2 regions of the Caulobacter sp. genome follow, and region 1 is predicted to be linked to the other one. Evidence: predicted binding sites of a transcription regulator. Region 1 holds the regulator's gene; the other holds the start of a gene.

What was found. Region 1 encodes HrcA, which represses chaperone genes, less so after heat shock. Its sites were predicted from a motif close to GTTAGCANTCNNNNNNNNNGANTGCTAAC; they were not measured.
Region 2: groES (co-chaperone GroES) is a predicted target of HrcA. The motif match lies at 10,733-10,761, and genes of this name have one in related genera.

The regions. Positions count from the first base shown of each region.
Region 1 covers NZ_OZ257139.1:1,237,061-1,252,925, forward strand. Annotated here, with positions in the region: gene ACQY9P_RS05740 (isoaspartyl peptidase/L-asparaginase family protein) at 1-507, shown strand, start outside; gene ACQY9P_RS05745 (Lrp/AsnC family transcriptional regulator) at 542-988, shown strand; gene ACQY9P_RS05750 (Lrp/AsnC family transcriptional regulator) at 1,090-1,422, shown strand; gene ACQY9P_RS05755 (DUF1611 domain-containing protein) at 1,491-2,516, shown strand; gene ACQY9P_RS05760 (dipeptide epimerase) at 2,516-3,502, shown strand; gene ACQY9P_RS05765 (Lrp/AsnC family transcriptional regulator) at 3,499-4,014, opposite strand; gene ACQY9P_RS05770 (N-acyl-D-amino-acid deacylase family protein) at 4,182-5,708, shown strand; gene gyrB (DNA topoisomerase (ATP-hydrolyzing) subunit B) at 5,719-8,211, opposite strand; gene recF (DNA replication/repair protein RecF) at 8,208-9,371, opposite strand; gene ACQY9P_RS05785 (hypothetical protein) at 10,119-10,478, opposite strand; gene dnaN (DNA polymerase III subunit beta) at 10,491-11,609, opposite strand; gene ACQY9P_RS05795 (DUF2061 domain-containing protein) at 11,784-12,041, shown strand; gene grpE (nucleotide exchange factor GrpE) at 11,981-12,613, opposite strand; gene hrcA (heat-inducible transcriptional repressor HrcA) at 12,624-13,688, opposite strand; gene rph (ribonuclease PH) at 13,820-14,536, shown strand; gene ACQY9P_RS05815 (S1C family serine protease) at 14,788-15,777, shown strand.
Region 2 covers NZ_OZ257139.1:923,891-939,755, forward strand. Annotated here, with positions in the region: gene ACQY9P_RS04300 (TraB/GumN family protein) at 1-559, opposite strand, end outside; gene mutL (DNA mismatch repair endonuclease MutL) at 691-2,592, shown strand; gene ACQY9P_RS04310 (hypothetical protein) at 2,625-3,791, opposite strand; gene ACQY9P_RS04315 (hypothetical protein) at 4,024-5,310, opposite strand; gene ACQY9P_RS04320 (hypothetical protein) at 5,387-6,559, opposite strand; gene ACQY9P_RS04325 (GNAT family N-acetyltransferase) at 6,741-7,331, opposite strand; gene ACQY9P_RS04330 (acyl-CoA dehydrogenase family protein) at 7,459-8,766, shown strand; gene ACQY9P_RS04335 (endonuclease domain-containing protein) at 8,770-9,063, opposite strand; gene ACQY9P_RS04340 (DUF559 domain-containing protein) at 8,972-9,175, opposite strand; gene ACQY9P_RS04345 (methylated-DNA--[protein]-cysteine S-methyltransferase) at 9,310-9,831, shown strand; gene ACQY9P_RS04350 (DUF4345 family protein) at 9,819-10,235, opposite strand; gene ACQY9P_RS04355 (VOC family protein) at 10,261-10,644, opposite strand; gene groES (co-chaperone GroES) at 10,821-11,111, shown strand; gene groL (chaperonin GroEL) at 11,174-12,820, shown strand; gene ACQY9P_RS04370 (hypothetical protein) at 12,986-13,108, shown strand; gene ACQY9P_RS04375 (GyrI-like domain-containing protein) at 13,187-13,660, shown strand; gene ACQY9P_RS04380 (hypothetical protein) at 13,698-14,027, shown strand; gene ACQY9P_RS04385 (DUF3089 domain-containing protein) at 14,138-15,295, shown strand; gene ACQY9P_RS04390 (DUF1328 domain-containing protein) at 15,342-15,518, opposite strand; gene cobT (cobaltochelatase subunit CobT) at 15,624-15,865, shown strand, end outside.

The sequences.
Region 1 (15,865 bases):
TTCCGCACCGAGGAGCGCTGGAAGCAGCTGGAGACCTGGCGCAAGGACCATCACGCGGTTCTGGATCCCACCCACCTGTTCGGCACCGTCGGCGCGGTGGCGCTGGATCAGTCCGGGCACATCGCGGCCGCCACCTCGACGGGCGGCATGACCGGCAAGCGCTGGGCGCGGGTCGGCGACACGCCGATCATCGGCGCCGGCACCTATGCCCGGGATGGCGTCTGCGCGGTTTCAGCCACGGGATCGGGCGAGTACTTCATCCGCGAGACCGCCGCCCGCCGGGTCTGCGACCGCATCGCCTGGAAAGGCGAGGACGTTCAGACGGCGGCCGACCAGACCATGGCTTCGATCACAAAAATCGGCGGCGATGGCGGCCTGATCGCCATGGACGGCCAGGGGCGGGCGGCCTTCGGCATGAACGACCTGGGCATGTATCGTGGAGCCATATCGTCAGCCCTGCCGACGCCGCGCACGGCGATCTACACCAACGAACCTTCGCCGAAGTGAGCCCGATGGTCCGGACAGACTCAGGGAGGAGCCGATGAAGTCGGACGACCAGAACCTTGCCGAGGTCGACCGGCGATTGCTGGCGATGCTGCGCGAGGACTCGCGTCAGCCGGTGACCAAACTGGCCGCCGACCTTGGGCTCTCGCGGGCCAATGTCTATGCCCGCCTCAGCCGCCTGGAGCAGGATGGCGTCATCCAAGGGTACACCGTCCGCCTGGGCAGCGACTATGACCGCCGCCAGATCCGCGCCCAGGTCATGATCAAGGTCCAGCTGAAGCTCGCCAAGGTGACCGAAGAGGAATTGGCCGCCATCGCCGAGCTGTCGGCCCTGCACGCCATCAGCGGCGAGTACGATCTGATCGCGCTGATCGAGGCCGAGACCGTCGCCGAACTGAACGCCCTGATCGACCGCATCGGCGCTCTGGAAGGCGTTGAGCGCACCACCTCCTCGATCCTGCTGGCGACCAAGATCCTGCGCTGAGGGGCGCTGGCGAGCGTTTCTCTCGCAACACCGGCCAAACACGGCGTTTTTCGAGGCCTCCGCCAAACTAAACTCTCCGCGATGAGTGAGGGAGTTCAGCCTTGATCGCCGTCGAGATCGCAAGTCCGGCCTTCCTGGGCGTCGCCGCTGACCGCGGAGACGCAGCCCTGCGGGCCCATGTGATGATCCAGGTCGCGCCGCGCGACGCCGCCGAGGTTGGCGCGCGCTTGGCCGAGATGACCGAATTGACCGCTCTGCACCAGATCACCGGCGACTATGACCTGGTCGCCGTGGTCGAGGCCGGGCGGGCCGAGGATCTTGAGCGGACCGTGGACCGGATCCACGCCTTGGCCGGCGTTCGGCACGCCCTGGCTTCGGTTGTCCTGCCCCGCCGCCCCGCCATCCGCCCCCTTCACCCGGCTACAGGCGACTGATTGTCCCCGCCGGCGCGCGGGTCATCGGTCTCGAACCCAACTGACGACGTCTATAACGAGGTGCTGTCGTGGAACTGCCCTATCCCTGCCTGATGTTCCTCGGAGACGTGGACCGGGTCAGCGCCAAGACCGCTTCAGGCGTGGCCCACTGGCGTCCCGACGCCTGCGTCGGTCAGCTTCGCCTGCCCGGCTGCGCGGCCGATCTGGGTCTGGCCGACATGACGCCCAAGGCCGCCCACGCGGCCGGGGCCCGCTCGCTGCTGCTGGGCGTGGCCAATGCCGGCGGCTATATCCCGCCCCATTGGGAAGCTGTCATGATCGAGGCGCTGGAAGCGGGACTGGACCTGGTCTCGGGCCTGCACACACGCATGGCCAGCCTTCCCAAGGTGCGGGAGACCGCCGAGCGTCTGGGCCGAAAGCTGATCGAGGCGCGGGAGCCGTCGCCAGAGTTCCTGGCGGTGGGAACCGGCGAAAAGCGCGCCGGCCTGCGTCTGCTCACGGTCGGCACCGACTGCGCCGTGGGCAAGATGTACGCGGCCCTGGCGATCACGAAAGAGCTCAAGGCGCGCGGCGCCGAAGCCGACTTCCGGGCCACCGGCCAGACCGGCATCTTCATCGCCGGGTCCGGCGCGCCCATCGACGCGATCATCTCCGACTTCGTCGCGGGCGCGGCTGAGCAACTGAGCCCCGCTGCCGCGCCGGACCACTGGGACGTGATCGAGGGTCAGGGCTCACTGTTCCATCCGGCCTATGCCGGCGTGACCCTGGGCCTGCTGCACGGCAGCCAGCCGGACGCTCTGGTGCTGTGCCACGACGCCACCCGCACCGCCATCGACGGGCTGGAGACCTTCCCCACGCCGTCCCTGGCCGAGGCCATCGCCCTGAACCTGCGACTGGCGTCCCTGACCAATCCGGCCGTCCGGATGGCCGGGATCTGCATCAACACCTCGCGCCTGACGCCCCAGGCGGCGGCCGACTATCTGCGCGACACCCAGGCCGCCCTGGGCCTGCCGTGCTGCGATCCCGTGCGGACCGGCGTTGCGGCCATCGCCGACCGCCTGCTGGCGCCGCAAGCGCGCTCGGACGCCGCCTGATGCGGCTGACCGCCCGGATCGAAGCTCACGCCTTGACCGAGCCGTTCGTCATCGCGCGCCACGTCTATACCGAGGCCAATGTGCTTCACGTGGAGATCGAGGCGCGCGGCGCGATCGGACGAGGCGAGGCGGCGGGCGTCGACTATCTGGGCGACACGCCCGAAGCCATGCTGGTTCAGGTGCGGGCCCTGGCCCTTGAGCTTGAGGCGGGGATGCTTCTGGACCGCGCCGTCCTCGCGACCTGCCTGCCGCGCGGCGGCGCGCGCAACGCCGTTGACTGCGCGCTGTGGGACCTGAAGGCCAAGCTGACCGGCGTTCCGGTCGCCGTGCGCGCGGGTCTGGCCCCGCTGCGTCCGATCGAAACCTTCGTCACCCTGGGCATGGATGCGCCCGCCGCCATGGCCGCCAAGGCCGCGCGCTGGGCCCCCGACTTCCCCTGCTTGAAGGTGAAGCTGGGCGATACCCTGGACCTGGAGCGGCTGGAGGCGATCCGCGCCGCCGCCCCCCGCGCCCGCCTGATCGCCGACGCCAACCAGGGCTGGACGCTGGAGCAGCTGAACGCCTACGCCCCCAGCCTTTCAGCCCTGGGCGTCGAACTGGTGGAGCAGCCCCTGCCGGTCGGACAGGATGACGCCCTGCTGGACTATCGGGGTGAGGTGCCGCTCTGCGCCGACGAGTCGTTCGACGACCGCGCCGACCTGGACCGCATCGTCGGGCGCTACGCCTTCTGCAACATCAAGCTCGACAAGTGCGGTGGCCTGACCGAGGCCTTGGCCCTGACGCAGGCCGCCCGCGCCCGGGGCCTGCGACTGATGATCGGCTGCATGGAAGGCACTTCGCTGGGCATCGCCCCGGGGTTGCTGGTGGCCCAGGGCTGCGAGGTGGTCGACCTGGACTGCCCGATCCAGCTGGTGAGCGATATCGAGCACGGGTTCGGCTATCGCGACGCGATCCTGCATCCTCCCTCGGCCGCCCTGTGGGGTTAGTCGTCGAGGTCTCCGGCGGTGGCCAGCAGCTTGGCCAGATCCAGCCCCGCCTCGCCCTTCAGCTTTTTGGTCACCGGGAAAGTCACATAATCGAAGGGCGCGTTCAGGGTGTCGAGCAGCCGCTCCATGATCGTCTGATAATGCTCGATGCCGAAGGCGGCGACGGTGATCAGATAGTCCACCTCGCCCAGCACGGCCTGGCACGCGATGATGTTGGGGTCCGCCGCGATGCCGGTCTCGAAGGCCTTGGCCTTGGCGTAGGAGAAGTCGGTGAGCTTGATCTGCACCACGAAGGTCGAAAGCTTGGCCAGCCGGCCCAGATCCACCTCGGCGTGATAGCCGCGAATGATCTTGGCCTTTTCCAGCTTCTTCATCCGCTCCCAGCAGCGCGACGCCGACAGGCCCACGGCCTCGCCCATCGCGGCCTTGGTCACCCGCCCCTGCCTGTGCAGCAGGGCCAGGATCTTGATGTCGATGCGGTCGATGTCCTTGCGCGGGTCGTTCGACGTCATCCCGAAATCCTTGCTGATGTCGCCTTCCTGCTTAGCGCAAACCACGCGCGGGGTAAGGTCGCGATCGCCACAAGGCCCTGGCGATCCTGTCGCCGGGAGGGCGGGAAACGGCGAAAACCCTCGCCGGCGCGCGCTATTCTGAACACCGGACTCCGGAAGGCCGAGACATGACCCGCAACCTCTCCCGCGCAGCCATCGCCCTGGGCCTGTCGCTGCTGATGACCTCCACCGCCCTGGCCTCGACCCTGATCGTCGGCGCCCGCGTGGTGGACGGTACGGGCGCGCCGTCGCGAGCGGTCAGCGTCCGCCTGGACGGCGACCGCATCGTCGCGGTCGGCAAGCTGGCGCGCAAGCCCGGCGACACGGTGGTGGACGCCAAGGGCCTGGTCCTCGCGCCGGGCTTCATCGACGCCCACAGCCATCACGACCGGCAGGCGGAGCAGACGCCCGCCATGACTCCGGTCACCGCTCAGGGCGTCACCACCATCGTCGCGGGCCAGGACGGCGAGTCGTCGTTTCCGCTGAAAGCCTACTTCGCCGGCCTGGAAAAGGCGCCGCTGGCCATCAATGTCGCCTCCTATACCGGCCACGGCTCCCTGCGCGAGCGGGCCATGGGCGCCGACTACCGGCGCGCCGCGACGCCGGCCGAGATCGCGGCGATGCAGACTGAGCTGAAGGCCGATCTCGAGGCGGGTTCGCTGGGTCTGTCGACCGGGCTGGAATACGACCCCGGCATCTTCTCGACCCCGGGCGAGGTCATGGCCCTGGCCAAGACGGCCGCCGCCGGACATGGCCGCTATATCAGCCATCTGCGCAGCGAGGATGTGAAGCTGGACGCGGCGATCGACGAGATCATCGCCATCGGCCGCGAGGCCAAACTGCCGGTCCAGATCTCGCACCTGAAGATCGCCATAGTCGACCGCTGGGGGCAGGCGCCGCAGATCCTGGCGAAGCTGGACGCCGCCCGCGCCCAGGGCGTGGACATCACCGCCGACGTCTATCCGTACGAGTACTGGCAGAGCAATCTGGCGGTGCTGTTGCCGGAGCGGGACTTCAACGATCTGGCCGCCGCCCGCTTCGCCCTGACCAAGCTGACCACCCCGGCCGGCATGCGGCTGGCGGTATTCGCGCCCGATCCGTCGCTGGTGGGCAAGACCATCGCCGACATCGCCGCCGAGCGGCAAGCCGATCCCGCCGAGACCTATCTGGCCCTGACCCGGCAGGCGGAGGCCTTTCACCTGGCCCATCCGGAGGTCGATCACGTCGACGCCGTGATCGGCACGGCCATGACCGGCTCCGACATCGACGCCTTCATCGGCTGGGACCATGCCGTGATCTGCTCGGACGGCATGACCCACGGCCTGCATCCGCGCGGCTTCGGGGCCTTCGCCAAGATCCTGCGGGTCTATGTCCGCGAGAAAAAGATCCTGACCCTGGAGCAGGCCGTCCACAAGATGACCGCCCAGACGGCGGCCCAGCTGGGTATCGCGGGGCGCGGGACGATCGTGGCGGGGAACTTCGCCGATCTGGTGCTGCTGGATCCCGACACCGTCGCCGACCGCTCCGACGTCGCCCATCCCAACGCCCTGGCCACGGGCGTGGCCAAGGTCTGGGTCAACGGCGTGATCGTGTTCCAGGACGGCCACGCCACCGGCGCGCGACCCGGATCGGTCGTGCGGCGGGCTGGCTCCTGAACCTCAGTCGCTAGACGTCGACCTCGGCGTCCAGCGCGTTCTCCTGGATGAATTCGCGGCGCGGCTCGACCAGATCGCCCATCAGGCGGCTGAACATGTCGTCGGCGTCGTCGGCGTGGTTGACCTTCACCTGCAGCAGGGTGCGGGCCTCGGCGTCGAGGGTGGTTTCCCACAGCTGGTCGGGGTTCATCTCGCCCAGGCCCTTGTAGCGCTGGATGGACAGGCCCTTGCGGCCGGCGTCCATCACCGCGCCCACCAGGTCCATCGGACCACGGACAGTCGTCGACTTGTCCTTGCGACGGAACACCGCGCGGCCGCTGAAGATCTCGGCCAGGGCCCCGGCGCGCTCGGCCAGGCGGCGGGCGTCGGCGGCGTTCAGCAGGCCATCGTCCAGCACCACGCTCTCGGTAACACCGCGACGCACGCGCTTGAACACAAAGGCCGTGTCGCCGCGTTCGCCGGTCCACAGGCCATCGCCCTCCTCGGCATAGAGGTCGAGACGCGCGGCGGCGGCGGTGATGTCGGGGGTCTCGCTGAGCAGGCCGGCCAGGGCCGTCTGCTCCACGGCGAAGGCCGGCGCCCGGGCGGCGAGGCGGTCGATATTGCCCTTGGCCTGACGGCACAGCTGCACCAGGGCCAGCAGGTCCTTGCCCGTGCGGCGTTCGCCCGAGGGCAGGTCCAGTTCGGCCCCGTCGACGCCCTCGTCGATCAGGAAGGCGTCCATCTCGCTGTCGTCCTTCAGATAGCGCGAGGACTTGCCCTTGGCGGCTTTGTAGAGCGGCGGCTGGGCGATGTAGATATAGCCGCGCTCGATCAGCTCGCGCATCTGGCGATAGAAGAAGGTCAGCAGCAGGGTGCGGATGTGGGCGCCGTCGACGTCGGCGTCGGTCATCAGCACGATCTTGTGGTAGCGCACCTTGTCGGCGTTGAAGTCGTCGCTGCCAATGCCCGCGCCCAAGGCCGTGATCAGGGTGCCGATCTGGTCCGACGACAGCATCTTGTCGAAGCGGGCGCGTTCCACGTTGAGGATCTTGCCGCGCAGGGGCAGCACCGCCTGGTTGTCGCGGTTGCGGGCCTGCTTGGCGGAACCGCCGGCCGAGTCACCCTCGACGATGAAGATTTCGGACTTGGCCGGATCGCGCTCGGCGCAGTCGGCCAGCTTGCCGGGCAGGCTGGTGATGTCGAGCGCGCTCTTGCGGCGGGTCAGTTCGCGGGCCTTGCGGGCGGCTTCACGGGCGGCGGCGGCCTCGGCGATCTTGGAGACGATGGCCTTGGCTTCGGTCGGATGCTCCTCGAACCAGGTGGCCAGACCCTCCTGCACCAGGCCCTCGACGGCCGGGCGCACTTCGGACGAGACCAGCTTGTCCTTGGTCTGCGAGCTGAACTTGGGATCGGGCACCTTGACCGACAGCACGCAGGTCAGGCCTTCGCGGGCGTCCTCGCCGCCGACGCTGACCTTTTCCTTCTTCGTGATGCCCGAGCTCTCGGCGTAGTTGGTGATGATCCGGGTCAGGGCGCCGCGGAAGGCCGAAAGGTGCGTGCCGCCATCCCGCTGCGGGATGTTGTTGGTGAAGCACAGCATGTGCTCGTGGTAGCTGTCGTTCCACCACAGGGCCAGGTCGACCTCGACCTTGTCCTTGCGGCCGCGAATGACGATCGGCATCTTCAGCAGCGGCGTCTTGGCCTTGTCGAGGTGGCGCACGAAGGCCTCGATGCCGCCCTCGTAGTGCAGCTTTTCTTCCCACGGCTCGGCGTCGCGCAGGTCGCGGAAATAGATCGTCACGCCCGAGTTCAGGAACGCCAGCTCGCGCAGGCGGTGCTCCAGCGTCTTGCGGTCGAAATCGATGAACGCGAAGGTGTCCTTCGACGGGAAGAAGGTCACTTCGGTGCCGGTCAGGGTGGTTCCGGCCTTGGGGCCGTCCGACCGCAACGGGGAATCGCCGGTCTGGGCCAGCGAGGTCACGGCGTCGCCGCGCTCGAAGCGCATCTGATAGCTGAAGCCGTTGCGGTGGATCTTCAGCTCCAGCCAGTCGCTGAGCGCGTTGACCACCGAGACGCCCACGCCGTGCAGACCGCCGGAGACCTTGTAGCTGTTCTGGTCGAACTTACCGCCGGCGTGCAGCTGGGTCATGATGACCTCGGCCGCCGAAACGCCTTCGCCTTCGTGGATGTCGACCGGGATGCCGCGACCGTCGTCGGTGACCGTCACCGAGCCGTCGGCGTTGAGGATGACTTCCACCTTGGTGGCGTGACCGGCCAGAGCCTCGTCGATGGCGTTGTCGACCACCTCATAGACCATGTGGTGCAGGCCAGAGCCGTCGTCGGTGTCGCCGATATACATGCCGGGGCGCTTGCGCACCGCGTCCAAGCCCTTCAGCACCTTGATCGAGTCGGCGTCGTATTCGCCGCCCATCACTTCGGGAGCCGCCATCTGCGAGCCGTCGGCGGTGGTCAGACGGTCGCCCGAATTGTCTTCAGCGGGGCCTTTGGTCTCTTCGGTCATACGTCTTCCAAAGCGGTCAGGCCGGCGTCGCACACGCGAACACCAAGAGCCCGACCTTTGAGGTGGTCGAACAGCGACTCGTCCGTGCCGGTCAGGAAGGCCTGGAGCTTGAGCGCCGTGATTTCGTCAGCCAGAGCGGCTCGCCGGGTGAGGTCGAGATGCGCGGCGACTTCGTCGAGCAATACTATAGGATTCGGCGCGGATTCCGCACGCGAAAGTCGCGCCGCCTGGGCCAAAACCAGGTTCAGAATCAGCGCTTTCTGCTCTCCGGTCGAGCATTCCGCCGCCGGACGGTCCTTCTCGACATGCAGGATGTCCAGATCGCCCCGATGCGGGCCGGTCAGGGCCCGGCCGGCGGCCCCGTCGCGGGGCCGGGCGGCGGCCAGGGCGGTGGCCAGGCGAAGCTCGATCTCGGCGAACTCCACGCCATCCAGCGCCAGCTTTTCCCATTCGCCGGTCAGGGAAAGCCGGGCCTGGGGAAAGGGCCGGTCGCCGCGCCCGTCGATCTCGGCCTGCAGGGCGACCAGAGTGCGGGCGCGGGCCTCCGCCATCAGGGCGCCGGCCTCGGCGAGGCGCGCTTCCAGGGCGGTCAGCCACACGGGATCGGCCGGCGCGCCGCTCTCGAAGGCGTCGGTCAGCAGGCGCATCCGCTCGCGCTGGGCCTTGTCATAGGCGTTGGCGTGGCTGGCGTGGGCGGGTTCGGCGGCGAACACCAGGCGGTCGAAGAACTTGCGGCGTTCGGAGGCGGCTTCCAGGAACAGTCGGTCCTGGGCCGGCGTCAGCCAGATCGGACGAATGTGGTCGGTCAGCCGGCCGGGCGGCACGGTCTCGCCATCGATGCGCACCAGCCGGCGGGTCGCGCCGCCCACCTCGACGCCCGCGCCCAGCTGCACCGGCTCGTCCTCTCCCGCCTCGACCAGGGCCGACACGGCCCACGGCCGCCCCGTCGCCTCGCCGGGCAGCCGCCGGCCCACCTCGGCCAGGCTGGAGCCGCGCAGGCCCTTGCCGGGCGACAGCAGGCTGATGGCCTCCAGCAGGTTGGTCTTGCCGGCGCCGTTGGCTCCGAACAGATAGACGCTGGCCCCGCCCGTCTCGAGGCGGGCGTGCGCGTAGGACCTAAAGTCGGTCAGGGTCAGGGTGTTGATCGCGGCCGACGCCATGGGTGGGTTCTTACGGCAGGTTGGCGGTGGCGTCACGTTGGCTCCCTTCCCTCAAGCCAGACGCCCTTCCCCCATCCAAGGGGGAAGGGAGAAGACACAGGCTCTCAGCCTCACGCGATCTCTCGCTGAAGGGATGGAAAGGGTCGCGGAGCGTCCGGACCACGTCCGGATGGGTTTGAAAAAATACCGTTTCGACGAAGCCGTTCGCTCCGCGTGACCGTTCTGGCGAAAGCGCTTCCGGCCCGGCGGTGTTATCGCCTCACCCTCGACGCCCCCGACGGGCAGGCGGGAGAGCGACTCCCCCCTGGACCGCGAGACCTTTCAGCCCGCCTGTTGCTCGCTCGACCCTCGAAGCCACGTCGTTTTAGTTTTCCACGGCCGACCGCCGCCAGAGAACAACGAGGTTGACGGCCCGGAACGCAAGACGCTCCTCCCGCCATCGATTGAGCTTCCCGCTCGATCACCCCCCGCCGCCGCATCGGTCGCTGGCCTTGCGCCCTTTCCTCGCGACGAGGTGGCTACAGAATACGGGAGGTTTGAGCGCGGCTGCGTCGATTGTCTGGATGCTCGTACAGGTCCTCCCCCTAGCGGGGGAGGTGTCGGCGAAGCCGACGGAGGGGGAAGTCCTGCCAAATCAGTGCGGCGCTCCCCCACCGGCCTCCGGCCGCCTCCCCCTTCAGGGGGAGGATTTGCAGCTCTATCCCCGTTCCCATCCGTGGACGGCGCGATCGCTATCCCCTTGCTCGCCTACCCGAAATACCGCCGCGCGATCTCGATATTGTCCTTCTGCCAGACTCCGGCCGCGCCCATCAGCACGCGCATCATGTTGGTCTGGAAGGTGGCGCGCGCCTCGTCGCGGTCGACAAGCGGGTCGACCGGCCCGTCGAACCGGGCGTCGGCCGCGATCGCGCGGTAGACGGCGTAGTTCATGGCGATCAGGTCGATGCGGTGCTCGGCCCCGCCGATGACCGCCTCGACCTGCTGGTGCCGGTCAGACCAGGTGGCGCAGCCGTCGAAGTCCGTCGCCGCCCACAGGGCCAGCATGTTGTCGAACAGCTCGGCGAACAGGTCTTCGCGCAGCCCCTGAGTCATCCGTTCGGGGGTCATCCGTCCGGCGGATCAGACCCGCAGCGGCATCAGCACGTATTTCACGCCCGGATCGGTCGGATCGACCACCAGCGTGGGGCTGGCCGGGTCGGCGAAGCGGAACTCGGCGATGGGACCGCCGATCTGGCCGCAGACGTCCAGCAGATAGCGGGCGTTGAAGCCGATCTCGAAGGGCTCGCCGTCGTAGTCGACCTCGACCTCTTCGACGGCCTGGCCGGCTTCCATGTTGCGGACGGTCAGGGTGATGCGGCCCGGCTCGATGGCCAGCTTCACCGAGCGGCTCTTCTCGGCCGAGATGGTGGCCACGCGGTCGACGGCCTTGGCGAACAGGTCGTTGTCCAGCGTCAGGATCTTGGCGTTGTCGCGCGGGATCACGCGCAGATAGTCGGGGAAGGCGCCGTCGATCACCTTGGAGGTCAGGGCCGCGCGGCCGAACTCGAAGCGCACCTTCTGGGGGCTGACCTGCAGGTCGACCTGCTCGCCGGCCGATTCCATCAGGCGGCGGGCCTCGGCGATGGTCTTGCGGGGCACGATGATGCCGGGCAGGCCGGCCGCGCCCTCGGGCGCGTCCATCTCGGCCAGGGCCAGGCGGTGACCGTCGGTGGCGACGGCGCGCAGCTTGACCACGCCGCCTTCGTTGACCGTGTGGAGATAGAGCCCGTTCAGATAGTAGCGGGTCTCCTCGGTGGAGATCGCGAACCGGGTCTTGTCGATCAGCCGGATCAGCTCGTTGGTGTCGACCGCGATGCGGGCCGACAGGCCGTCGCTGCTCATCACCGGGAAGTCGCCGGCCGGCAGGACCGGCAGGTTGAAGCGCGAACGGCCGGCCTGGATCACCAGGCGGGGGTCATCGCCGCTGAAGCTGAGCGAGACGTCCGAGCCGTCGGGCAGCTTGCGGACGATTTCGTACAGGGTGTGGGCGGGCGCGGTGATCTGGCCGGGCACGTCGATCTGGGCCAGGCCCTCGTCGATGATCTCCATGTCCAGGTCAGTGGCCGAGAAGCTGAGCGTGTCGCGATCGGCCGAAAGCAGGATGTTCGACAGGATCGGGATGGTGTTGCGGCGCTCGACGACGCTCTGCACATGCCCCAGCGCCTTCAGCAGCGCCGCCCGTTCGATCGTAAGCTTCATATTCAGGTCCAGGTTCCAGAGCCGCCGCCGCTGGAGAATCCCCTGCGCGGCCCCGTCATGATTGGACGGACGACATTAGCGAAATCGCGCGCTTGGGGAAGAGGGCCGAACCCCTTGCGGACACGGAAACCGCGCCTATCTTTTGAGAATCATTCTCAACAAGGAGCGCACGCCATGCGCCTCGCCCTCAAGACCCTGACCTACGCCTCGATGCACCTGACCGTGGCGGTGGCCGTCGCCTACGCCCTGACCCGCGACTGGCGCGTGGCCCTGGCGGTGGGGATCGTCGAACCGCTGGTCCAGACGGTGTTCTTCAACCTGCACGAACGGGCTTGGTCACGCGCCGACAGGGCGCGCGACCAGAAGCGCCGTCAGGACTTGATGTCGACCGAACCGCCCGAGCCGTCGGCGTCCGCGCTGGCGCCCGCATAGGGGTTGGCCCCGCCGGACGAAGCCTCGGCCGAACCGGGCGCCGTCGAGCCCTTGGCCGCCACGGCGACCATGGCCGGACGGATCAGGCGGCCCATCAGCTCATAGCCGGCTTGCAGGAACTGGATGACGCCGCCGGCCGCGACCTCGGTCGAGGGCTGCTCCATCACCGCCTGGTGCAGGTGGGGGTCGAACTTCTCGCCCTTGGCCGGCTCGATCTTCTTGAGGCCATTGCGTTCGAAGGCCGCCAGAAGCTCCTTCTCGGTCATCTCGACGCCGATGATGTAGTTGGTCACCGCCGGGTCCTGCGAGTTGCGCGGGCTCATCGCCGTGGCGCGCGACAGGTTGTCGGCCGCGCCCAGCAGGTCGCGGGCGAACTTCTGGATCGCATAAGCGCGGGCGTCGTTCATCTCGCGCTCGGCCCGGCGCTTGGTATTTTCGACATCGGCGGCATAGCGCAGCGCCTGATCCTTCAGGGCCGCGACTTCCAGCTTCAGGGCCTCGATTTCCTGGGCGGCGTCCTCACCTTCCAGGGCCACGATATCTTCAGTCGGCGTCGCTTGATCGTCGCTCATCACCTAGTCCTTATCCGTCCATCATCCGGCCGAGCACGCGGGCGGTATAGTCCACCAGCGGGATCACCCGGGCATAGTTGAGTCTGGTGGGCCCAATCACGCCGATCGCGCCCAAAACCTTGCGTTGGCCCGTCATATAGGGCGCCGCGATCACGGAGGAACCCGAAAGCGAAAAGAGTCGCGTTTCGGCCCCGATGAAAATGCGCACCCCCTGGGCTTCGCGCACATCATCCAGCAGGCCGATCAGCTGTCCCTTCTGCTCCAGATCGTCGAACAGCATCCGGACGCGCTCCAGATCCTCGCGGGCGCCGGCGGCGTCCAGAAGGTTGGCCTGGCCGCGCACGATCAGGGCGCGGGCGTCGCCCTCGCCCCCGCCCCACGCCGCCAGCCCGTCCTCGACCAAACGCGCCGCCGTCTCGTCCAGTTGCCGACGGGCGGTTTCCAGTTCGGCCCGGACCTCGTCCTTGGCCTCGCTCAGCGTGCGGCCGCGCAGCCGGCTGTTGAGAAAATTGGACGCCTCCTGGAAGGCCGACGGCGTCATGCCCGCGGCGCGCTTCATCAGGCGGTTCTCGACCGTGCCGTCCTCGAAGACCATCACCGCCAGGGCCTGGTCGCCGCCCAGGGCCACGAACTCGACGTGCTTGACCCCGCCCTCGCGGACGGGCGTGACCACGATGCTGGCCCCGCCGGCCAGACCCGACAGGATCGAGCCGGCTTCCGCCAGCGCCTCCTCGAACGAACGGCCGCGCGAGAACAGCCGCGCCTCGATGGCCTGGCGCTCCTCCTGGCCCACATCGCCGACCTCCAGAAAGCCGTCGACGAACATCCGCAGGCCCGCGTGGGTGGGCATCCGCCCGGCGCTGGTGTGGGGGGCGTCCAGCAGGCCCAACTGCGCCAGGTCCTGCATGGTGTTGCGGATCGAGGCCGGCGACAGCGGCAGGCCTCCGCGCGACAGGGTGCGCGACCCCACCGGCTCGCCGGTCTCCAGATAGGACTCCACCACCCGACGAAAGATGTCGCGGGCCCGGGCGTCCAACTCCGTCAGACCGGGGGTGCGACCGAACAACTGCGTCATGGCGTGACGTCAATGACCTCGCTAAGCGACAAAAGCGGCGGACCCTCTTTCAAGTTCCCGTCGCGGATAGGATAAGCGGCCCCTTCTCGCATTCAAAGCCCCTCATACTTTCAAGACATCCGGAGTCAGCCATGCGTCCTTCAAGCCGCGCCCCCGACCAGTTGCGCGCCATCACGCTGGAGACGGGCGTCAACCGCTACGCCGAAGGCTCGTGCCTGATCAGCTTTGGCCACACCAAGGTGCTGGTCACCGCCAGCGTCGAGGAAAGCATCCCCGGCTGGATGCGCGGCAAGGGCCAGGGCTGGGTCACCGCCGAGTACGGCATGCTGCCCCGCGCCACCCACACCCGCGGCCGCCGCGAGGCCGCCGCCGGCAAGCAGACCGGCCGCACCCAGGAAATTCAGCGCCTGATCGGCCGCAGCCTGCGCGCCGTGGTCGACATGAAGGCCCTGGGCGAGCGCCAGATCAGCCTGGACTGCGACGTCATCCAGGCCGACGGCGGCACCCGCACCGCCGCCATCACCGGCGCCTGGGTCGCCCTGCGCATCGCCACGCAATATCTTCTGGACGAAGGCGTCATCAAGACCGACCCGATCATCGGCCAGGTCGCCGCCGTCTCGTGCGGCGTGTTCGCCGATACCCCGGTGCTGGACCTCGACTATGAGGAAGACAGCAACGCCGAGGCCGACAGCAACTTCGTCCTGACCGACGGCGGCGACATCGTCGAGATCCAGGCCACCGGCGAAAAGCGCGGCTTCACCCGCGCCGAGTTCGAGGCCCTGTACGGCCTGGCCGAAAAGGGCATCGGCGAGCTGTTCGCGCTGCAGCGCGCGGCGATCGGGAAGTAACTTTGCTGACTTAAATCTCCGTTCTCCCGGCGAAGGCCGGGGCCCAGATTCAGCCTGAGCGTCTGGGGATCACGCGCCTTCCGCCCTCGCTGGAAGTCGCGGCCTCCCTGGGTTCGATCTGGGTCCCGGCCTTCGCCGGGAAGACGGATGGAGCGTTAGGCGCCCACGCGCCAAAACACCCCCGCGACGCCCCGCCCTCTTGCCGCGGCGCCCGACGAGCCCCAGATTCCAATCCAGAGCAGGAGATTGGAATGCCCTCACCGTTCCCCCCTCCTTTTAGGGGCCATGAAGTCGAAGCCCGACTGCGGCCCTCCGCCGAGGCCTATCCGTTCGACCTGGACCGCGCCCTGGCGTCCGTCGTCGCCCTGGAGGCGCGGGTTCCGTCCGACGCCTATACCGCCGCCATCCTTGGCATCGAGCGCATCGGCAACGGCGTGGTGATCAGCCCCACGGGCCTGGTCCTGACCATGGCCTATCTGATCACCGAAGCGCGCGAGGTGATGCTGACCCTTAATGACGGCCGCCGCGTCTCGGCCCGGGTGCTGGGCTTTGACCCGCGCACCGGCCTGGGCCTGGTCCAGGCCCAACAGCCGCTGGACCTGCCGGTGATGCCGATCGGCTCGTCCAAGGACCTGACCGCCGGCTCGGCGGTGATCGCCGCCGGGGCCGGCGGCCGCGACCACGCCTCGGCCGGCCAGATCGTCACCCGCATGCCCTTCGCCGGCTATTGGGAATATCTGCTGGACGACGCCATCATGGCCGAGCCCGCCCACCCGCACTGGAGCGGCGCGGCCCTGATCGGCCCCAAGGGCGACCTGGTGGGCCTGGGCTATCTGAACCTGGAGACGCGCGGCCGCGACGGCTCGGCCAAGCCGATCAACATGTATGTGCCGGCCGAGCTGCTGCCGCCGATCCTCGACGACCTGGCCCACGGCCGCCAGCCCCACGCGCCGCGCCCGTGGCTGGGCGTCTTCGCCCAGGAGATCGGGACCCATGTCGTGGTCGTCGGCGTCTCGCCCAAAGGGCCCGCCGCCCGCGCCGAACTGCGCGCCGGCGACGTGATCCTGGCCGTCGACGGCCACCCGGTCTCCGACCTCACCGAATTCTACACCCGCCTCTGGGCCCTGGGCCCCGCCGGCGCGACCGTGCCGCTGCGGGTGCTGCGCGAACACGACGCGTTCGAGGTGGACGTGCGGTCGATGGATCGCGGGGCGTTGCTGAAGACGGGGCGGCGTGGGTGACAGGGCGTCGGTTGGGCGGCCCTGTCAGGTGTGCTTGAGCTTACAGGCGTCAAGACGCGCATCAAGGCCGCTATCGAGCCGACGGTCG
Region 2 (15,865 bases), 310 kb from region 1:
TGCGGTCGGCGACCGAACCGCCGCCGAGGGTGACCGAACCGCCCTGCTTCATGTTGGCGACCAGAAAGCCGGCGAAGGCGGGCTTGATGTCGTCCATGCTCTCGGGCGTCTCGCCTGCGATCTTGAGGCGGGCCTCCAGCCGGGTCCGCAGATCCGCTGGCAGGGTCTGACGCATCGGGGTGTCAGACAGGAAATAGCGACGACCGCCGACGGCCAGGCTGACGATGCGGAAGACATTGATCTTGGGCCCCGGCGCCAGGATCAGGCGGTTGGCGCCGTCCAGCCGCCGCTGGATCACCGAGCTGTCGAACTCCAGGTTCTTGGGCGACAGGGCCGGAACGGCCAGCACATAGACCGTGCTGTCGGCGTCGCTGACCTTCCACCAGGCCGGTCCGGGCAGGCGGGCGTTGACGACCAGCTCCTCGACCAGATTGGCCTCGGGATCGACGCGCCTCAGGCCGATGGGCCCGGAGTCGTCGACCGCCTGCTGGGCGAAGGCGGCCGGAGCGGCCGACAGGATCAGGGCGGCGAGCAAGGGGGCGAAACGTCCGATCGTCACTATGTCTCTTCCTCGAAGGGCGGCGGAATCGATCTAGGGTGATCGGTCTTCCGCGACTTGGACGGTCTGCAAGCCGACGGGTCAAATTACGAAGACGCAATGCGGACCGTCGGTCCGACGAGAGTTCCACCATGCCGATCCGCCGCCTGCCGCCCGAAACCGTCAACCGCATCGCCGCCGGCGAGGTGGTGGAACGGCCCGCCAGCGCCATCAAGGAGCTGGTCGACAACGCCGTCGACGCCGGCGCGACGCACATCGAGGTCGAAGCCCACGGCGGCGGCCTGACGCGCATCCTGGTCGCCGACGACGGCATGGGCCTGTCGGCGGAAGAACTGCCCGTCGCCATCGAACGCCACGCCACGTCCAAGCTGGCGCCCGACGCCGACGGCCTGTGGGACCTGCTGCGCATCCACACCATGGGCTTCCGGGGCGAGGCCCTGCCGTCGATCGGCTCGGTGGCGCGGCTGCAGATTTCCTCGCGCGCCAAGGGCGAAAAGGACGCCTTCTCGATCCTGGTCGAGGGCGGTCAGGTCGGCGATGTGGCCCCCGCCGCCTTCCCCGGCCCGCACGGCGCGCGGATCGAGGTGCGCGACCTGTTCTACGCCACCCCCGCCCGCCTGAAGTTCATGAAGTCGGAACGCGCCGAGGCCCTGGCGATCACCGAGGAGATCAAGCGTCAGGCCATGGCCCACGAGGCGGTCGGCTTCTCGCTGGACATCGACGGTCGCCGGATCCTGCGCCTGCCGCCCGAGCATCCGGGTCCGCAAGGCCGTCTGGCGCGACTGGCCGCCGTGCTGGGTCGCGACTTCCAGGACAACGCCATCGAGATCGACCAGACCCGCGACGGCGTGCGGCTGACCGGCTTCGCGGGCCTGCCCACCTACAACCGCGGCAATGCAGCGCATCAATATTTGTTCGTGAACGGACGACCTGTGCGCGATCGGCTGCTGCAAGGCGCCCTGCGCGCGGCCTATGCCGACTTTCTGGCGCGCGACCGGCACCCCACAGCGGCGCTCTATGTGTCGCTCGACACCGCCGAGGTCGACGTCAACGTCCACCCGGCCAAGGCCGAGGTGCGGTTTCGCGATCCGGCCCTGGTGCGCGGCCTGATCGTCGGGGCGCTGCGCCACGCCCTCGCCGGGGCAGGGCACCGGGCCTCCACCACCGTGGCGACCCAGGCGCTGGACAGCATCAGGACCCAGCAGAGCCCGTTTCCGGGGTATCAGCCGGGCCCGTCGGCCGCCGGCTTCTCGGCCTGGCGCGACGGCGGCTGGACACCCCCGACCCAGCGCCCCCTGACCCTTCCGGGCCTGTCGGACGTTTCGGCGCGGGTCGAGCCGGCCATGGCGCCGGGCCTCGGCGAGGTCATTCAAGAAGCCTGGCGGTCGGGCGCCTTTGGAACTGATCAGTCAACGGATGGTTATGCCGCCGCGCCGGTTTTCGACCCCGTGGATTTCCCGCTGGGCGCGGCCCGGGCCCAGGTTCACGAGACCTATATCGTCGCCCAGACCCGCGACGGCATGGTCATCGTCGACCAGCACGCCGCCCACGAGCGTCTGGTCTATGAGCGAATGAAGCACGAGATGGAGGCCGGCGGTGTCGCCCGCCAGACCCTGCTGCTGCCCGAGGTGGTCGACCTGGACCCCGCCGAGGCCGAGCGCGTGGTGGCCCGCGCCGAGGAACTGGCGGCCCTGGGCCTGGTGATCGAGAGCTTTGGCCCCGGCGCGGTGCTGGTGCGCGAGACCCCGGCCCTGCTGGGCAAGACCGACGCCGCCGGCCTGGTGCGCGACATCGCCGACGACCTGGCCGAGAACGGCCAGGCCCTGGCCCTGAAGGAGCGGCTGGAAGAGGTGTGCTCCACCATGGCCTGCCACGGCAGCGTCCGGGCCGGCCGCCGCCTGAACGGCGCCGAGATGAACGCCCTGCTGCGCGAGATGGAAGCCACGCCCCACTCAGGCCAGTGCAACCACGGCCGCCCCACCTATGTGGAGCTCAAGCTGGCTGATATCGAGCGACTGTTCGGGCGGCGGTAGGCGTGAGGGTCAAGCGCCGGTGACAAGACCGATCAGGCGACCTTGCTGACGCCAGCGTCCTCGGCCTTGACCGACCAGTCGTGCAGCGGCAGGCGCAAGGTCGAGCACGGCACGACATCGGTCGGAACTTCCAGAAGCTCGGTGATCGCCGGCCCGCTCAGAAAGGGTACGGCGTACTCGATCCCGGCGTTCAGCTCGCGCCGGGTCCGCACATCGGTCACGCCCTGCCAGATCCGTTTGCGCCGGTAGCCGGCGGCGTCGCGCATGAAACGGGTGATCGCCGCGAGCCGCGCGGCCTCCCCGCCCGCTGGCAGCAGCAGGGTGACGCTGCTGGCGAAGTCTGGCGGCAGGTCGTCGACCTGAAAGGCCGGGTCGCTCACGCGCAAGTCGATGCGGCCGAAAAACGGATCCAGAAAGCTCTTCAGCTGTGACAGGGCCGAGAACGACGGCGCGCGGGGCGTATCGTAGACGCCCGCCGCGAGGCGTCCGCGCAGCTCCCTTGGCAGAGATTCCAGGTAAGGCAGGAGCTCGGCCCGGGTGCTGGGCTTGACGGCGGCGGCGAAGTTGATCGGCAGGAACATGACCCCCGCCTGGAAGCGACCGATCTCGCCGAGCGCGCCCTGCAGGGTGGGAATGTCGTGGTCGGCCTCATGAACGTCGAGAACCGGCTCATCCAGCCCATAGACCGAAATCGCGCCAGCCTCGCACCAGACCGCGACATTGCCCACGAAGATCTGGCGCTGGGTATGGAACACGCCGCGATAACCGGTGCGGGCCGGAGCGGGCCCCGACGGCGCGCCCCTCAGGGCCTCCATTGGCGGCTCGCCGGCCACCGGCCCGCCAGGGGGCGCGATGGAGCTGACGCCGTTCGGCGTGATCTTGCAGATTCGGCCCGCGAACGCGCCATCGTCCCCGCCGTTCAGCAAGGTCTTGAGCTGAGCGTTCGGAACGCCGGCGAAGCGCATGACATCGTTCTGGTTGCCCTCAAAGGTCAGGAGCGCGATCTCGCCCTCGCCCTTGTCGCCAAACAGCTTGTGCTGCAGGTCGCGCGCCAGAGCCTGCAACTCGCGAGCGTCCAGGGTCTGCGCGCGCGGATCGGTGAGAACGAACGAGAAGGGCGCGACCAGGCCGTGCCGGCGCGGCCAGAGCCACTTGGTCTCCAGATAGGCGCCAGCGACCTTGGCCACCAAGGCAGCCATTGTCTCGGCATCCGAGAACCGCAGTTCCTCGCCGACAAAAATTTTCAAGCACGCTAAAGCCGTCATTCGGCTAATCCTGCGCGCAGAAGGTTAGCAAGCCTATGGGGCGAGACGTCGCCGACCTGCGGCCAACCGACGCGGCGTGGAGCCCGCGCCCCTCTGAAACGGACTCACTTGAAACGAAGACGCGCGCCGGGTTTGGAACCTTTGGACCGCCTCGTCGCCAAGCGGATCAAGCCGCGTCGCGCGCCTGGACCAGGGGCGCGCCTTCGGCCTGGATCAGGGGCGCTTCAAGGAAGGCCGTCACCGCCGGTCCGTGCACACGGGCGATGCCGCCCTGGCGACAAGCCTCCAGCTCCTGGGCGGTCTGCACGCCGGCCACGCTCTGCAGCACGGCCTTGCCGCGATAGACGTTCTGGCGCTCGACGAACTTGGCGATCGCGGCCAGGCGTTCGCGCTCATCCTCGCCGGTCAGGCTGAGCGTGACGCTGTCGATCAGTTCCAGCGGAAGGTTGTGCACCGGGAAGGTGGGGTCGACCACATTGAGATCGAGAAAGGCGAAGCCGCTCTTCAGAAAGGCGCGCATCTGCTGGACCAGGCCAATGGAGGCCTCTCGCGGCGTGCCATAGACGCTGGCGCCCAGGCGCGGCTGCAGGTCCAGCGGATAGCGCGACAGGCGGCGCTTGTAAGCCTCCTGCGAGGCCGGGGTCGTCAGGTTCCAGAAGCCGAACGGCAGATAGAGATCGCCAAACGTCGCCGCCTTGAAGAGGGGCTGGGCGTCGTTGAGGCAGGCCAGATCGCGGGCCAGAAGCTTGGAGTCTTCCTCGGGCGCCGGGGCGTTGAGGTCGGCGCGCAGACCGATCACCGAACCGACAAAGGCGTTGGCCGTCAGGTCGTAGAGGCCCCACCAGCCCGTCTGGGACGGAGGCGGCGGAGGCGCGGGCGCAGCGGGCGGCGGCGTCCTAGCCTGGGCGACGGACGGGGGGGCCGGCGCGCGCGGCTCGGCGGACGTCGGGGCGGCGGCGGCGGCCGGAGCCTTGGCCACGGCGGGCGGCGGAACGGGCGCGGGCGCGGCCTTGGCGGCGGCTTCGGCGGCCTGACGGGCTTCCTCGTGCGTGCTGGGCACCGAGCGAATGGCGTCAGCGGTGATCACCTGGACCCGGCCGGCGGCGCCGCCATAGCCCTTGCCGGCGACCAGGCCCTGCAGCTCGGCCTGGGTCAGGCTGGCGAACTTCAGAACCGAGCTCTCGTCGCCCTCGAAGGTCATCAGGCAGACCTGACCGCTCTTGCGGCCGGGGAACAGGCTGGCCTCGAGTTCGGCCGCCAGGGCCTGCATCTCGACGGCGTCCAGCTGCGCGGCGCGATTGTCGGCGAGCACGAAAGCCAGCGGCGCCACGGCGCCGTAGCGGCGCGGGGCCTTCCAGCGCGCCCTCAGATAGACGTCGGCCGTCTCCTGCGCGTGCGCGGCGGGAAAGGCTTCATCATCGATGAGCAGGCGTAGGCACGCGATCGCGGTCATGCCAAAGCCTTAGCCGCGATTTATCGCCAATTGGTTAGGGGCAGTGGTAGCCGACCATTAACTCAACCCTTGGCTTTCATGACCAGCGGGTGGACCTGAACGGCAGTTCGGCGTGTGGAAAAGCCTGCTCGTGCAAGGGATCTTCAAAGGTCGCGCTGATCAGGAGGCCGCTCACCGAGGGCACTCTGAACTCCCTACAGAGCTCAAGTTCGCGACGCGAGCGAAGGCCCGCGACACCTTGCCGCAAGTCGCGGTCGAGATACTGACGCCGCGCCGACAGGAACTGCTGGAGGTTCGTGAAGCGCTGGTGGTCGTCGTGGCCCGTCAGCTCCAGCACCACGCCGTCGATCAGGTGCTCGGGGACGGCCTGGACGTGGAAAATGGGATCATGGGTCCGCAGCTCGACGCGACGGAACACCGGTCGCAGCAATTCGCGCAGCGGCGCGATCGCCATGAAAGGCAGCTCGCGAGGCACGTCATAGACCTGGGCGCTCAACTGTTTCACCGCCGCCGGAGGGAGGGACGCCAGCTTGGCGCCATAGACCTCGCGCAGGCTTGTCCGGACCATGCTCCACATGCGGAAATCGGTCTGCACATGCAGGCCAGGATGCCTTCTGAGGGCGGCGATGCTAGCGTCCAGCATCTCCATGTCCGACCGCATGTAGTCACCGTCCTGATGGGTCGTCCATTCCGGCTCCTGAGCCATGAAGAGCGGCTGGCTGGCCTCGAAATACTCGGACACGGGATTGTAGACCCCGCGCCACCCCAGGCGTGGCGCCTCGTGGGGCTCTGTCGCTTCAGTGGCGACGGCGTGCGGCGTCAAGTCCCGCAGCCCTAGCTCGCGCACGCCGTCGCGCGTGACCACGCGGGTTCGTCCGACGGGCGGGGGCGGCTCTCCTTGCCTCATGGCCAGCAGGTCGGCCTCTGGCAGGCTAGAGAAACGCAGGACTTCCGCCTCGTGGCCCTCGAAGATCAGCAGGCACAGATCCTCGCGGCCGTGAGTGCCGAACAGGCGAAGCTGAAGTTCCGAAGCGAGCTGCTTGAGCTCCTCGCCATCGAGAAACGTGGAATACGGATCGATCAGAACATAGGCGCCGGGCGCGACATGGCCATGGCGGCGCGGCGGCGGCCAATGCGTGTCGATATAGAGCGCCGCGGTGCGATCGATCCTGACCGGGGTCACGCCTTCGACGGAGGTCTCGCGCGCGGCGTGTTCGATACAGATTCTAAGACACGCAATGCCGCTCATGCGGCAAAGGTTACACGAAGAGCATTGTCGGAAACCCGGATCTACACTCAGATTGGGTATAGATCTGGCGGTTCAGGCGGCGATCACTCAAACTCTAGAACGTTCTGGATGCGTCGTATTGGCGCAACACCCTTCGGCCAAGGGTGATTATTTCAGGGGATAGGCCGCATGCCGGCGCCCGCTAGACGAACGTCTCCTGCAGACGGAAATCCAGGCGCTGCTTGACGCCCGGCCAGTCGGCGTCGGTGATCGAGAACACCGCCGTGTCGCGCACGTGGCCGGTCCAGGTGATCTTGTGATTGCGCAGCACGCCGTCCTTGTCGGCGCCCAGCTTCTCCACGGCCGCCTGGCTGCGGGCGTTGCGCACGTCGATCATGAACTCCACGCGGATCGCGCCGGCGGCGAAGGCGTGGCCCAGCAGCAGGCGCTTGGACTCCGGATTGATCGGGCCCGAGCGGGCGTCCGGATGCAGGAAGGTCGAGCCGACTTCCAGGCCCTTGTGCAGCTTGCGGATGTTCAGATAGCTGGACGTGCCGACCACCTTGCCGTCCAACAGCCGGCGGATGGCGAAGCCGATGCGCTCGCCGCGCTGGGTCTCGCCCTGCAGCGCGCCCCACCAGTCCTCAAAGCCTTCGCCGCAGCCGTTGGTCGACATGATCTCCCAGCTTTCGGGGTCGCAGTCGATCGCGCCGCGCAGTTCCTCGCGCAGGGCGGGGGTGACGGGTTCCAGCCGGACGTGGCGGCCTTCAAGGGGGAGAATCTCGATGTTCATGGCCGCTAGTTTTCAGGCGCCGCGCCGTCGCCCGCAAGTGTGCTTGCCGTCCCACCTTGCCGTCAACGTCAGCAGGGTGTTACAACCACTTCAAACAAGCGTTTGAAGACAGGGATTGGGAAGCGCCATGGATTTCGACATCTCCCCCAAGCAGCGTCAGTTTCTTGACCGCGTCACCGCGTTCATGGACGAGCACATCTATCCGGCGGTCCCGGTCTATGAGGCCGAGATGGATGTCCTGGGCGCCGAGCGCTGGAAGGTCGTTCAGGTCGTCGAGGAGCTGAAGGCCAAGGCCAAGGCCGCCGGCCTGTGGAACTTCTTCATGCCGCCGCACAGCGGCCAGACCCACGTCGACGACACGTTCCAGTTCGAGGGCATCCAGCTCACCAACCTGGAATACAGCCTGATCGCCGAACAGCTGGGCAAGGTCGGCTTCGCGTCGGAAGTCTTCAACTGCTCGGCGCCCGACACCGGCAACATGGAAGTGCTGATGCGCTACGGCACGCTGGCGCAGAAGGAAAAGTGGCTGCGCCCGCTGATGAACGGCGACATCCGTTCGGCCTTCCTGATGACCGAACCGGCCGTGGCCAGCTCGGACGCCACCAATATCGAGACCCGCATCGAGCGCGACGGCGACCACTATGTCGTCAACGGCCGCAAGTGGTGGAGCTCGGGCGTGGGCGATCCGCGCTGCAAGGTCGCCATCGTGATGGGCAAGACCGACCCCGACAACGCCAGCCGCCACCAGCAGCAGAGCCAGATCCTGGTGCCGCTGGACGCGCCCGGCATCGAGATCGTCCGCATGCTGCCGGTGTTCGGCTATGACGACGCCCCGCACGGCCACGCCGAGGTCATCCTCAAGGACGTGCGCGTGCCGATCGAGGACGCCCTGCTGCTGGGCGAGGGCCGCGGCTTCGAGATCGCCCAGGGCCGCCTGGGCCCCGGCCGCATCCACCACTGCATGCGCACCATCGGCACGGCGGAAGTCGCGCTGGAAAAGATGTGCAAGCGCCTGATGAGCCGCAAGGCGTTCGGCAAGTACGTCTCGGACCACTCGGTCTGGGAAGAGCGCGTCGCCGACGCCCGCATCGACATCGAGATGTGCCGCCTGCTGTGCCTGAAGGCCGCCGACATGATGGACAAGGCCGGCAACAAGTCGGCCCGTCTGGAGATCGCGATGATCAAGGTCGCGGCCCCGCGCCTGGCCCTGAAGATCATCGACGACGCCATCCAGGCCCACGGCGGCGGCGGCGTGACCACCGACTTCGGCCTGGCCAAGGCCTATGCCGGCATCCGCACCCTGCGCCTGGCCGACGGCCCGGACGAAGTTCACCAGCGGATGATCGCCCGCATGGAATACGGCAAGTACGGCGACCTGGTCTTCAAGCAGAAGGCCGAGAAGGAAGCCGCCCTGCACGTGCCGGGCATTCGCTAGATCCTAAAAAGCCCTTCCCCCCTGATGGGGGAAGGGTTGGGATGGGGGTGACCGCTGAATCTCAGCCGCCACGCGCTCGGAGACGTCATACGGATACTCATAGGCCTCGCGGTCTCGCAACCGCACGACCCTGTAGCCCTGCGCGGTCAGCCACGTGTCGCGCTCGGCGTCGTGCAACTGCGCCTCTGGAAGATCGTGGCGCCCGCTATCCACCTCTATGGCGAGCTTGGCGCCATGATGGGCGAAGTCCGCCACGTATCGGCCGATCGGCGCTTGTCTGCGAACATGTAGTCTCAAACGCCCGCAAAGCTTTCCACAGCCGCTTCTCGCTGACTGTCATCTCTCGGCGCAGTCGGCGGGCCCGGCGGATCGCGCCGGGCGCGTGGCTTGGCTTTGGCTTGTCGGACATGCCGCGTCACCCCCATCCCCGGCCCTTCCCCCATCAAGGGGGAAGGGAGACTGTGCATGATGTTGAACAAACAGTGAACAATCTATCGCAACAATCGGGCGGACAGCGGCTTCCCGAGTGCGGATAATCACGGCATGCCGCCCCCGTCCAACCTCCGCCTCGACCGCCTGCCCTCGCCCCTTGGCGAGATCCTGCTGGTGACCGACGAGGCGGGCGCGGTGCGAGCCATCGACTTCCACGACTACGTCCCGCGCATGACGCGGCTGCTGCGACTGCACCATGGCGACCCGCCGCTGACGGACGGCGCGGCGCCGGTCGAAACGCGCCAGGCGCTGACGGCCTATTTCGACGGACAGTTCGAAGCCCTGGCCGACATCCCTTGGGCCACGGGCGGCACGGCGTTCCAGCAACAGGTCTGGACCGCCCTGCGCGATATCCCCGCCGGGACCACCTCGACCTACGCCGCCCTCGCCGCCCGGATTGGCAAGCCCAGCGCCGTTCGCGCCGTGGGCGCGGCCAACGGCGCCAATCCGATCGCCATCCTCGTGCCGTGCCATCGCCTGATCGGCGCGGACGGATCACTCACCGGCTATGGCGGCGGGCTGCAGCGCAAGCGCTGGCTGCTGGAGCACGAAGGCGCCCGTCAGGCCAGGTAGCCGCCGCGCAGAACCAGCCGCCCGGGGTTGAAGAAGGGCAGGCACAGGGTCACGCCGATCAGAACCTCGAACAGCAGGTGGCTGAGGTTCAGCCGCCCATGGGTCCGGTCGATCAGCAGCGAGGCCACCTGCCCCAGACCGGCGCCGAACCAGCCGATGGCCAGGGCGAAGGCCATGGCCGCCCCGATGCTGGGCTGATAGCCCAGATACAGCGCCGCGCCGGCGTGGGAGAAGATCAGCAGCCCCCCGAACGCCCGGCCCTCGGTCAGCAACGTCGGCGCGCCGTCATCGCCGACCGCGAGGCCCAGGGCCGCCTGGGGCCGCGCCAGGGCCCGCCCCCCGAGGGTTCCGCCGATCACGCAGGCGATCACGGCTAGCAACAGCGACAGGGCGTAGCTCGACATGCGCGAAGCGCTCCTTGAGGTCCGGCTAGACCGGCGCGTGGCAGACGGCTTCGATATTGAAACCGTCCGGATCCAGCACGAAGCCGCCGTAGTAGTGTTCATGATAATGGGGGCGAAGTCCGGGCGCGCCATTGTCCCGCCCGCCGGCCGCGATCGCCGCCGCGTAAAAGGCGTCGACCATCGCCCGGGTCCTGGCCTGAAAGCAGACGTGCAGCCGCCCGGAGGTGTCGCCGCCGCCGGAGATCCAGAACTGCGGACGCTCCACGCCATAGCCGGTGGCGTCGACGCCACCGCTGTGTTCGGGCGGAACGGTGAACAGCCGCTTGATGCCCAACGGCGCCAGGGCCTGATCGTAAAAGGCCGTGGACCGCGCGAAATCGGTCACGCCGAAACCCAGATGATCGAACATTTCCGGCCTCCACCTTAACCGTGATCGCAAAAAGTTCGCGGGCCCTGTCCTTGACTCCCGGGGGGCTCGGACCTAACTCAAGCACCGCGTTGGCACTCAAGGGGATGGACTGCTAACAGCAGCGTTCCCCGCGCCAACGACCCCTTTATCGATAACCGTCCCGACGGAGAACAACCATGAAATTTCGTCCCCTTGGCGACCGCGTCCTCGTGAAGCGCGTCGAAGAAGAAACCAAGACCAAGGGCGGGATCATCATCCCCGACACCGCCAAGGAAAAGCCGCAGGAAGGCGAAGTCGTCGCTGTCGGCCCCGGCGCCCGTAACGACAAGGGCGACGTCGTCGCTCTCGACGTGAAGGCCGGCGATCGCATCCTGTTCGGCAAGTGGTCGGGCACGGAAGTGAAGGTCGATGGTCAAGACCTGCTGATCATGAAGGAAAGCGACGTTCTGGGCGTGGTCGAGGCCTAAGCCCTCCTCCGCCCGAACCAAGCTTTCCACCCCAAATTTCTCTTTAAGAAGGGCTCATACACATGGCCGCTAAAGACGTTTATTTCTCCTCGGACGCGCGCGACAAGATGCTGCGCGGCGTCAACATCCTCGCCAACGCGGTGAAGGTGACCCTCGGCCCCAAGGGTCGTAACGTTGTGATCGAAAAGTCCTTCGGCGCCCCGCGCTCGACCAAGGACGGCGTCTCGGTCGCCAAGGAAATCGAACTGGCTGACCGCTTCGAGAACCTCGGCGCGCAGATGATCCGCGAAGTCGCTTCGAAGACCAACGACAAGGCCGGCGACGGCACCACCACCGCCACCGTCCTGGCGCAAGCCATCGTGCAGGAAGGCCTCAAGTCGGTCGCCGCCGGCATGAACCCGATGGACCTGAAGCGCGGCATCGACAAGGCCGTCAACATCGTCGTCGACGAGATCAAGAAGTCGTCGAAGAAGGTCACCACCAACACCGAAATCGCTCAGGTCGGCACCATCTCGGCCAACGGCGACAAGGAAGTTGGCGACATGATCGCCAAGGCCATGGACAAGGTCGGCAACGAAGGCGTCATCACCGTCGAAGAAGCCAAGACCGCCGAGACTGAACTCGACGTCGTCGAAGGCATGCAGTTCGACCGCGGCTACCTGTCGCCCTACTTCATCACCAACCCCGACAAGATGGAAGTTCAGCTCGAAGAGCCGCTCATCCTGCTGTTCGAAAAGAAGCTCTCGTCGCTGCAGCCGCTGCTGCCGGTGCTGGAAGCCGTTGTTCAGTCGGGCCGTCCCCTGCTGATCATCGCCGAAGACGTCGAGGGCGAAGCCCTGGCGACCCTGGTCGTCAACAAGCTGCGTGGCGGCCTGCGCGTCGCCGCCGTCAAGGCTCCGGGCTTCGGCGATCGACGCAAGGCCATGCTGGAAGACCTGGCCATCCTGACCGGCGCTCAAGTCGTGTCGGAAGACCTGGGCATCAAGCTGGAAAACGTGTCGCTCGACATGCTCGGCAAGGCCAAGAAGGTCTCGATCACCAAGGACGACACCACCATCGTCGACGGCATCGGTGAGAAGGACGCGATCGAAGCCCGTATCGCCCAGATCAAGCGCCAGATCGAAGACACCACGTCGGACTACGACAAGGAAAAGCTGCAAGAACGTCTGGCCAAGCTGGCCGGCGGCGTCGCCGTGATCCGCGTCGGCGGCTCGACCGAAGTCGAAGTGAAGGAAAAGAAGGACCGCGTCGACGACGCCCTCAACGCGACCCGCGCGGCCGCCGATGAAGGCATCGTCCCGGGCGGCGGCACGGCTCTGCTGAAGGCCTCCAAGGCCCTCGAAGGCCTGACCGGCGACAACGCCGACCAGACCGCCGGCATCGCGATCATCCGTCGCGCCCTGCAGGCTCCGATCCGTCAGATCGCCGAAAACGCCGGCGTTGAAGGCTCGATCGTGGTCGGCAAGGTTCTGGAAAGCACCAGCGCCTCGTTCGGCTTCAACGCCCAGACCGAGCAGTATGTCGACCTGATCGCCGACGGCGTCATCGACCCGGCCAAGGTTGTCCGCACGGCTCTGCAAGACGCCGCTTCGGTGGCCGGTCTGCTGATCACCACGGAAGCCGCGATCGTCGAAGCCCCCAAGAAGGGTGGCGGCGCCGGTGGCCCTCCGGGCGGCGGCATGGGCGGCATGGGTGACATGGACTTCTAGTCCACGCGCTCAGCTTCCTGCTGAACAAGACGAGGGGCGGGACCGAAAGGTCCCGCCCTTTTTCTTTGTCCGGAGGCGGTCAAAAATCGTCACGCCGGCGCATCCAAGCGCGGCCGCCCGCGTTTTCCATCCACAAGCAGAAACGTGGATGGGAGGCAGTAGGCCATGCGTCGCGTACATCACATTGGTCACGCTCGCGGCCCGCGCATGGGCGTGTTGCTGTTCGCCGGCGCCCTCTGGCTCACCTTGGGCCTGATCAGCCAGGTCGCCTTCCAGGTGATCGGCTAGACAAACCTTCAGGCCGGCTGTCGGAACCGGGCGGGCTGGCGCGTCCTTGGGCGTACTGTCCCTCGCTGAAGGCGCGCCATGCCAGCCACGACGTCCATCGCTCCCCGCATCGAACAAAGCCCGGCCCTGCATCTGATCGGTTCGATCTGCGACTACGACCTATCCGACGGCGACATGTTGCGCGCCCTGCCCCTGCAATGGGCCGCCTTCGCGCCGCTGATCCCAAGGCCGGCCTCGGGCGCCGAGCCCGTCTCCTTCGGCGTCGCCCTGACGGTCCAGGATCCCCGCTGCTTCCGCTACATGACCGCCTATCCCGGCGCCGCCGACGACAGCCCACCGCGCGGCCTGAGCGTGGTGACGCTGCCCGCGCGCTCCTACCTGGCCTTTGCGCACGACGGCCACGTCTCGACCCTGCACAGGACGGTGTCGGCGGCCTGCGCCGGACGCCAGCCTGTCGAGGGCCTGCCGGCCTTTCTGGAATATTACGGTCCGGGCTTCGACCCGGCGACCGGTCTTGGCGATATCGAAGTTTGGCTGCCGCTGGCGGAATGACCTTCCGCCGCGCCCCGACGACGGCTACAGCCAGACCATGTTCCGCCAGCGCCCAGACACCGATCTGATCCCCCAGGGCTGGGTCGTGGGCGTGATGGTCGAGGTTCCGGGCGAGCCCTATCCGGTCCGGCACTATTTCGGCGTGGGCAAGGCCGAGCGCGAGCAGGCCGAATGGGCCGCCGTCGACCGCGCGCTCGAGGTGGGCGGCGTGGCCTCCAGCCCCTTCCGGGGCATCGAGCCGGTCGAGGCGATCCGCGAGATCGTGGCCTATCGCATGCGGGACCTGGGCCTGAAGACCGGCGAGGTCCGCGCCCTGGGCGACAAGTTCCCGCGCCGCTGGCTGCCGGCGGACCTGCCGTCGCCCTAGCCACGGCGACCGCTGTGGCGCCGGGCTGTAGTCACTCCCCTCTTGGCTGTCGCCCGGGTTTCCCCCATGTTCACGCCAAACAAGCGTTTGAGCGAAATGGGGAGAAGACGATGGTGAAGATCCTGGCCGCCCTGGGCCTGACGGCGGGCCTCGCCCTTTCGACGGCCGCCCACGCCCAGGCCCCCGCCGCCGGCCCGAACGACTACGCCAAGGCCGAAAACTGGCTGTGCCTGCCCGGCCGGGTCGACGCCTGCGCGGCCGACCAGACCACGACGATCGTCGCCGCCGACGGCCGCTCGACGGTCGAGCCCTTCAAGCCCGCCGCCAAGCCGGCCGTGGACTGCTTCTATGTCTATCCCACGGTCTCGACCGATCCGGGCGACTACAGCGACATGACCATCGACGCGGCCGAGCGCTCGGTGGTCGAGCAGCAGCTGGCCCGCTTCGCCGGCCAGTGCCGTCTGTTCGCGCCGATGTACCGTCAGGTGACCCTGGCGGGCCTGCGCAAGGCGATGATGGGCCAGCCGGTGGTCGACGGATCGCTGGGCCAGGCCGACGTCCGCGACGCCTGGAATTATTACCTGGCCCACGAGAACAAGGGCCGGGGCGTGATCCTGATCGGCCACAGCCAGGGCTCGCGCGTGCTGCTGCAGCTGATCAAGCAGGAGGTGGACGGCAAGCCGGTCCAGAAGCAGGTGATCTCGGCCCTGGTGCTGGGCATGAACACCCCGGTCGACGCCGAGGGCCGCTATGGAACGATGCCGCTGTGCGCCAGCGCCAGCCAGACCGGCTGCGTGGTGACCTATGTCTCATTCCGCGCCTCCAGCCCGCCGCCGGCCAACAGCCGCTTTGGCCGGACCGATGCGGCCGGCCTGCGCTCGGGCTGCGTGAACCCCGCCGCCCTGCTGGCGGGCAAGGCCTCGACCGAGAGCGTGGCGCTGCATTCGTATCTGGGCAACAAGCCGATGGGCTCTTCGTCCCTGCCGCCCAGGCCCTGGGCCACGGGCCTGACGGTGACGACCCCGTTCGTCTCGACGCCGGGGCTGCTGTCAGCCCAATGCGTCAGCGAAGGCGACTTCACCTATCTTTCGGTGGCGGTGAACGGCGACCCGGCCGATCCGCGAGTCGATGACATCAGCGGCGACATCCTCGTCGGCGGCGCGGTGCTCAAGGACTGGGGCCTGCACCTGATCGACGTGAATCTGCAGATGGGGGATCTGGTGGCGCTGGTCGGCCAGCAGTCGAAGGCCTGGCAGGCGGCCCACTAGACCGGCGAAGCGGGGAGGCGCGCGAAGCACGCCTCCCCGCCGCTCGCTATTTCGATACGGCCTTGAACACGGTGGTCCCCAGGACCAGCATCAGGGCGAAGCCGATCAGGAAGACGAAGAACAGGATCTTGGCGATCCCGGCGGCCGCCCCGGCCACGCCGGTAAAGCCCAGGGCCCCGGCGATCAGGGCGACGATGGCGAGAATGATGGCCCACTTCAGCATGGCGCGTTTCCTTGTTTGGGAAGCCAGCAGCGCTTCTGACATTTCAACCCGCCAGAGCGCACAGCGTTCCTTGTTTTCGCCGCGCGGGGCCGGTAACCGATAGTCATGGCCTCCAAGCCCGAAAGCCCGACCGAACCCTTCAAGCGCGCCCTGGCGCACGCCGCGCGTTCGCTTGCCGAAACGCCAGACCTCGAGGTCGTGTTCTCGGGCGATGGTCCCCAGCTGCTGGGCAAGCGAGCGGTGCTGCCGCACCCGCCGCGCGACCTCAATTCCAAGGAAGCCGCGCGCATCCGGGGCCTGGCCGACCAGATGGCCCTGCGCCTGGCCCACCACGACAACATCGCCCA